Regions from separate parts of the Gilliamella sp. B14384G10 genome, predicted to be linked through region 3. Evidence: riboswitches for the same ligand, from Rfam matches in the RefSeq annotation. Region 3 holds a riboswitch; each other region holds the start of a gene.
What was found. A riboswitch is a leader RNA that binds a small molecule or an ion and turns the genes downstream of it on or off. The one in region 3 is predicted to bind thiamine pyrophosphate.
Positions count from the first base shown of each region.

Region 1: linked by a shared signal. The riboswitch ahead of thiB (thiamine ABC transporter substrate binding subunit) and the one ahead of H3T54_RS06465 (hypothetical protein) in region 3 are both predicted to bind thiamine pyrophosphate.
Region 2: linked by a shared signal. The riboswitch ahead of thiM (hydroxyethylthiazole kinase) and the one ahead of H3T54_RS06465 (hypothetical protein) in region 3 are both predicted to bind thiamine pyrophosphate.

Region 1 is NZ_JACFQA010000001.1:301,422-303,697, reverse strand. It holds gene argS (arginine--tRNA ligase) at 1-876, opposite strand, end outside; TPP riboswitch at 1,038-1,146, shown strand; gene thiB (thiamine ABC transporter substrate binding subunit) at 1,187-2,185, shown strand; gene thiP (thiamine/thiamine pyrophosphate ABC transporter permease) at 2,199-2,276, shown strand, end outside.
Region 2 is NZ_JACFQA010000002.1:886,879-889,154, forward strand. It holds gene trkA (Trk system potassium transporter TrkA) at 1-639, shown strand, start outside; TPP riboswitch at 690-791, shown strand; gene thiM (hydroxyethylthiazole kinase) at 852-1,625, shown strand; gene thiE (thiamine phosphate synthase) at 1,641-2,276, shown strand, end outside.
Region 3 is NZ_JACFQA010000002.1:468,948-471,223, forward strand. It holds gene H3T54_RS06460 (hypothetical protein) at 32-223, opposite strand; gene H3T54_RS06465 (hypothetical protein) at 548-910, opposite strand; TPP riboswitch at 921-1,010, opposite strand; gene H3T54_RS06470 (DUF1161 domain-containing protein) at 1,142-1,522, opposite strand; gene H3T54_RS06475 (hypothetical protein) at 1,660-1,890, opposite strand.

The DNA.
Region 1 (2,276 bases), on a different contig from region 3:
CTCATCTAAAAACACAACGATAGCGCCTTCACTTTCAACGGCTAATTTTTTCTGTTTAAGATCGGCAACAATGCCCGGAAGCATACTGTTATAGATACTTTCACCCATGGTATCTTCTAGTGAAAGTGTGACATTGAGTCGTTTATATGTGGCAATATTTTGCGTCATGGTAATATCAACCAGTTTTCGCCACATTTCACGGCAATACTCATCACCGCCTTGAAGCTTAACGACATAATTACGGGCTTTTTCAGCAAAGACTTCATCTTCGTCATAATGTTTTTTTGCTGCACGATAAAAAGATTCTAGATCCGATAGATCCATATCGTTGGCCTGTTCGTTTTGCATTTTTTCAAGGTAAGCGATTAACATACCAAATTGGGTTCCCCAATCACCAACGTGATTAGCTCGAATCACATTGTGGCCAAGAAAATTTAAGACTCTAACACTCGCATCACCAATAATCGTTGAGCGTAAATGACCAACATGCATCTCTTTTGCTACGTTTGGTGCTGAGTAATCAACCACAATAGTTTGTGGTTTAGCCGGTAAGGTGATATTCAATTTATCGCTACTTAATGCTACTTCGTTCTGCTCGGCAATCCAACTATTTTTTAAAAAGATATTAATAAAACCCGGTCCAGCAATTTCTACTTTATCGGCAATATCTTCAATATCCAGATGTTGTAATACTTTTTCTGCCAATGCGCGTGGTGGCATAGCCAATTTTTTAGCGGTAGCCATGATACCATTTGCTTGATAGTCACCAAATTGAACTTTGGCTGATTGCTTGATTAAAGCATCACAGTTTTTATCTGCACCAGCCATAATCATTGCTTGCGAAACTCGTTGCGTTAATAGTTGTTGAATGTTCACATTGTACCTAATCAATAATCATAAAATGAGGCATATAATACCGACAAACACAACAATTGTCACTGATTGCCTGTAATCTTACCTTGTTTTAATTTGTCTAAATTTGTATTTATCAACACATCGCCTGTTTACAATTCTATTTGCTATCACTAAACTACTCATCGTTCTCAACGGGGTGCCCTGAAGGGCTGAGAGTGTCAGAAAAACTGACATAACTCGTCGAACCTGAACTGGATAATGCCAGCGGAGGGATTTGAGTTATTATATCTGCTCAAACCTTTTGTCTTTTACACATTACTTTGGAGGCAAAATGTTTCGTAAAAACTTTTTACTATCTGTTATATTTTCATTTTTACTATTTAGTCATCTAGCTAATGCACAACAACCAACTCTAACCGTTTATAGTTACAATTCATTTATGTCACAGTGGGGGCCGGGTGAAACAATTAAAAAAGGCTTCGAAGCGCAATGTCATTGCCAACTTGATGTTGTCACATTGGGAGATGGCGTATCTGTTTTAAATCGCATTCGCCTCGAAGGCGACAAAACAAATGCTGATGTTATTTTAGGATTAGATAACAACCTATTAGCACAAGCCAAGCAAGCGGATATCTTAATTCCGCATCAAATTAGTAAACCCGATAATCTCAATACCGATTGGTGGGATGATAGTTTTATTCCTTATGATTTTGGCTATTTCGCTTTTATCTATAATCAAGATAAAATTAAAAATCCTCCTCATTCATTACATGAATTGATCGAAAACAAAGCTAATTGGAAAATCATTTATCAAGATCCAAGAACCAGTACTCCAGGATTAGGTTTTTTGTTTTGGATGAAAAAGGTCTATGGTGACGAGGTGGCAAATGCATGGCAACAAGTGGCTAAACATACGGTCACAGTAACCAAGGGTTGGAGTGAAGCTTATGGTATGTTCTTAAAAGATGAGGCTGATTTGGTATTAAGTTATAGCACATCGCCGATAGCACATATTATTAATGAAAATAATCATAGCTACGCAGCCGCGATTTTTGATGAAGGTCACTATCGCCAAGTCGAAGTGGCTGGCATCATTAAATATAGCCAAGAAGTCGATTTAGCTCGACAATTTTTACGTTACTTACTAACACCTGAGATACAACGGCAATTTGCTGAAAAAAATGTGATGTATCCAATTATTAAAACCGATCTACCCGATGCTTATAAGCAAATTAATATCATTGATAAATCGCTAGAATTTACACCGGAAGAGATTGAAAAACATCAAAAAGGCTGGATTCGTGAGTGGCAGTCAGCAATAAGTAAATAGTTAAGTATTATTAATGTTAAAATTCAGATCGTTATTACCAGGTATCAGTGCTGCTAGTTTAATTTTAATCATATTAAGTTCAGCACTTTTC
Region 2 (2,276 bases), 420 kb from region 3:
GGCGGCATTGCTGTTGCTTTAGCTAAGCGATTAGAAAACGATTATCAAGTTAAATTGATTGAACGTAATGCCGAAAAAGCAGAACTAATTGCCGAGCAGTTAGTTAATACGACCGTATTACATGGTGAATCATCGGATCAAGAACTCTTATCGCAAGAACAAGTCGAACTTACCGATCTTTTTGTTGCAGTGACGAGTGATGATGAATCGAATATTATGTCATCAATGCTTGCCAAAAGGATGGGAGCAAAAAAAGTCATCGTACTTATTCAACGACAAGCTTATTTAGAGTTAATTAACGATAGCGTAATTGATATTGCCATTTCACCACAACATGCCACTATTTCAGAATTACTTAGTCATGTAAGGCAAAATGGCGTAGTAAAAGTTGTCTCACTACGGCAGGGTGAATCGGAAATTGTCGAAGTGATTGTTCGTGGTGATACTGAAAATTCTAAATTAGTAGGTAAAAATATTAACAGTCTAAAATTACCTTCAGGGGCAACTATTGGTGCTGTGGTGCGTGGTGAAGATGTGATTATTGTTAATACCGATTTAATGATCGAAGATGGTGATCACTTAATCATTTTCTTACCAGATAGACGATCTATTAGCGATATCGAAAGATTATTACAATAGCTTGTATAAAATATAAACTCAGTACATAATAAAACTGTTTTTATTAATTGTTTTTTGACTCGGGGTGTTTTTTGTTACTACAAAAAACTGAGATTTTACCCGTTGAACCTGATCTGGCTCATACCAGCGTAGGGAAGTCTTCGTCTTAATTATCCGTTTTGACACATTCTTCCCTTAATATCAATAATAAATAAGGAAAGAATATGTCTACCATTCAGTTATTTCAAAATAATGATGCCATTCCCTTTATTGAGCAAGTTAAACAACAACGACCGTTAGTCCATTGCATTACCAATGATGTCGTACAGAATTTTACCGCTAATGTCTTATTAGCCATTGGAGCTTCACCAGCAATGGTCGTTGCTAAACAAGAAGTTGAAGACTTTGTAACTATTGCCAGTAGTTTATTAATTAATATTGGTACCATTGATGAGCACAGCGCAAATAGTATGTTGTTAGCTGCAGCAAAAGCTGAACAAACACAGACACCATGGGTACTGGATCCTGTAGCGGTTGGTGCGGCACTTAAATATCGCACTGAAATTGCCAAACAATTGATAACTTTTAGACCGAGTGTTATTCGAGGAAATGCCTCTGAAATTCTCGCATTGAGTGGTCAACAATCATCATCGAAAGGGCCTGATGGACTTGATTCTACCGATTCTGCATTAAATGCAGCAATACTATTAGCACAAAAATATCAAACCATTGTCGCAATAACAGGTGAGATAGACTATGTCACAGATGGTCAACAAATTTATAGCATTGTCGGTGGCGATATCGCTTTAACTAGAGTAACCGGCACCGGCTGTTCATTATCTGCGATGGTAGCAGCATTTATTGCAACCTCTAGTGATCGTTTAACCGCTACCGCAACAGCTTGTTTTATGATGAAAAAAGCAGGACAGCTCGCTAATAAACAGCAAGGGTTAGGTAGTTTCGCCATTGCGGTTATTGATCATCTTTCACGATTCAATCAAAACTAAAAATAAGGATGTTTGATGAAAAAGCAACTTGATTTAACTCTCTATTTAGTCCTGGATCCGTTATTATGTGGCGGTATAGATGGCATGGTCACTACTACCAAAATTGCCGTTGAGAATGGTGTTACCGCAGTGCAACTACGTTCAGAACAAGAATACTCTGGTAAAAATTGGTATGACGCCGCACAAGCGCTCAAAGAAGTGTTAAGCAGTACCCAAGTTCCGCTATTTATCAATGACCATGTTGATATTGCTTTAGCCATTGATGCCGATGGTGTGCATATAGGACAAAGCGATCTACCGGTCGACGTTACTCGACGCTTAATTGGCAGAGACAAATGGTTAGGACTTTCAGTTTCAAATCAATCACAACTAGAGAATGTTCCGTGGCATTTAGTCGATTATCTTGGCATAGGGCCTATCTATCCAACCGCAACCAAAAAGGATGCCGCAGCTGCGACTGGCATTAATCAATTGAAAGAACTGGTTAAAGCGAAACAATGCCCTGCCGTGGCGATCGGTGGTATCGGCGTGAATAATTTAACCGAAGTAATCCAAACTGGCATTGAAGGTATTGCCGTTGTGTCGGCAATATGCGGACAAGCTAATCTTGCCAAAGCGACATCCGACCTAATCAGTAAAATAAAACTGGCA
Region 3 (2,276 bases):
TTTACCCAGAGTGGTAAAGTATGCTTATTATTTAAATACTTTTATCTAATCCCATTTGCCAGAAACCAGTTTCAAGTTTAGTTGCTTGCCTGAATAATTTTGTTAAATGTTCAATATGACTAGCATCCAAATTTACTAAGCGCTGATCAATCAACGCAATTTCATTTTGCATTGTTTGTTGGAATTCCTTACTAGCATACATGTTAACCCAACTGTTATATATATTGTTATTTCTTGCGAATCAGTTTGGCAAGTCTTGTTTAGCGACATTAGCAATGTGCTGGCAACTGAGAGAGATTAGTAGCATGGCAAACAGGGATGTTTGACAAGGCTGTTTTTGTCAGAAACAAATAACAGCCAGTGCGTTAAGAGCGAATGAAGGAGGAAGGTAGTCACATTGTGACCACTTGCGTGGTCGCCGCGGAAGTTGGTAAAGAGGGTTTGCGCGAACCCTCTTTAGTCGGACGTAATCACTGTATCGAAATAACCAACAAACAACAAAACGTCCGAAACTCACCGAACCCCAAAAAATTGAGGAACGGGGTTTTTAAAGCCTAAAAACCCCCACATTTTCTCCGAAACTGGTTATAAAACTAAAATCATCTAGCGCTAGTATAATATGTAAATCTAGTTCAACTTCAACAATTGCTTTCAAGTTATTTAAAGATTGTTTGATTTCAACCAGATCATGACTTTTATACACTGCTAATCCCCATGCTCGGGAAAAATTGATAAGGAAAAGATAATCTTGTTTTAAGTAGTGTTGAAAGCAGGCAATATCTAATGTACCTTTACCTAATTGTTGAATAAACTCATGTTGAATATAGTTATCCCAATCACTTTGGCATGATTGAATAAGTGAATAAAATGATGACTCCTTTTTATAAAAATTAGTAATTAAGGAGTACAACAGACTTGCAGAAAAGCGTGTTTTATACTCCCTTCGTCGGTACTAACCGAATCAGGTTCAACGGGTATAATCTCAGCCTAAGGCACCCCGGATAAATATAGATGAATAATAGCTCAGAAAATAACTAACAATTTTTGTAAAAATAATAGTTTATTAACCGTTACTATTTATTCAAATATTCTTCATTAATTAACCGATAGATCTTCTATAACTGTAGCTAATAATCAGTAATTATTCTGTCTTCGAGTCAATTTGCTGATTATCTTCTGAAGATGGCGCTACTATTTCTTGTTGAGAAGATTTCTCTAATTCAGCATTTTCGGCTTGCTGATTAGAATTTGAAGGTTCTTGTTGTTTTGCTTCAGTTGTTACCGAATTATCTTGTGAACGAACATATACTATCTTTTGTTGACCTCGGTCACACGATCCGACAATTTTACCAACAACGCCTTGCTCAGCTTGTTCTGATGGAACTAAATTTAATTGAAAACTGTTTTCATCAACACCATTGTTTTTGATTTTCTCAGCGATACTGGCACTAATTTCTTCACAATTAGAGGCAGCGGCAACCATTGGAAGACCTAACAATAAAACGACGACTAACTTTTTCATACCCTTTCCTATAAATTATAAATAATAAGTCTTGTTGCATTGTAAAACGATTGATAAAACTGTCCATATCGTTATAAGCAATATGATAAATAAATTTTATCAGTTTATTAATGAAGTTAGCGCAAGATTCTAACCGATTAATCTTGCTTATGCTGGCTTTCAAGTACTTTCAATTTATCTAAAACCCAACAGCGAATATCGGCTAGTTCAGTTTCAGACAATCGATTAACAAAATCTCTTTTTTCATGAAGTTGTTTACGATCTTCATCAGTCAAAACAACCCCTTTTAAATTTAATAATACTTCTTTACGGTACATAGAATAGATAAAATCTTTTATCAAATCGTCAGAAAGATTAATGTTAGTCATTTTGATTTCCTTATTTTATATCTTTAACGCTCATACGATTAAGTCGACATCTAAATTAATAACATCACCACTTAATATAAAAGAGTATTAAAAAATAAACTCTGTTTAATAAACAGCCGGATCTCCAATATAATCGAATCGCAAATAGATGACAATGATTGAATCAAATAACACAAACTAAAACTTTTTCATTTATTCAAAACTAACTTGTGAATTATTCACTTAATTATTTGATAAGTATTTAACAAACCTGTTGATAACTCTATAACAAATTGATATTTATGAATTTAATTTCAAGGTTAAAATTTAATCTGCAATATAAAAACCTATTTTTGAAAATAAATACTCTATATTTGTCAACAGAAATCATCTAATAATTTGATAAA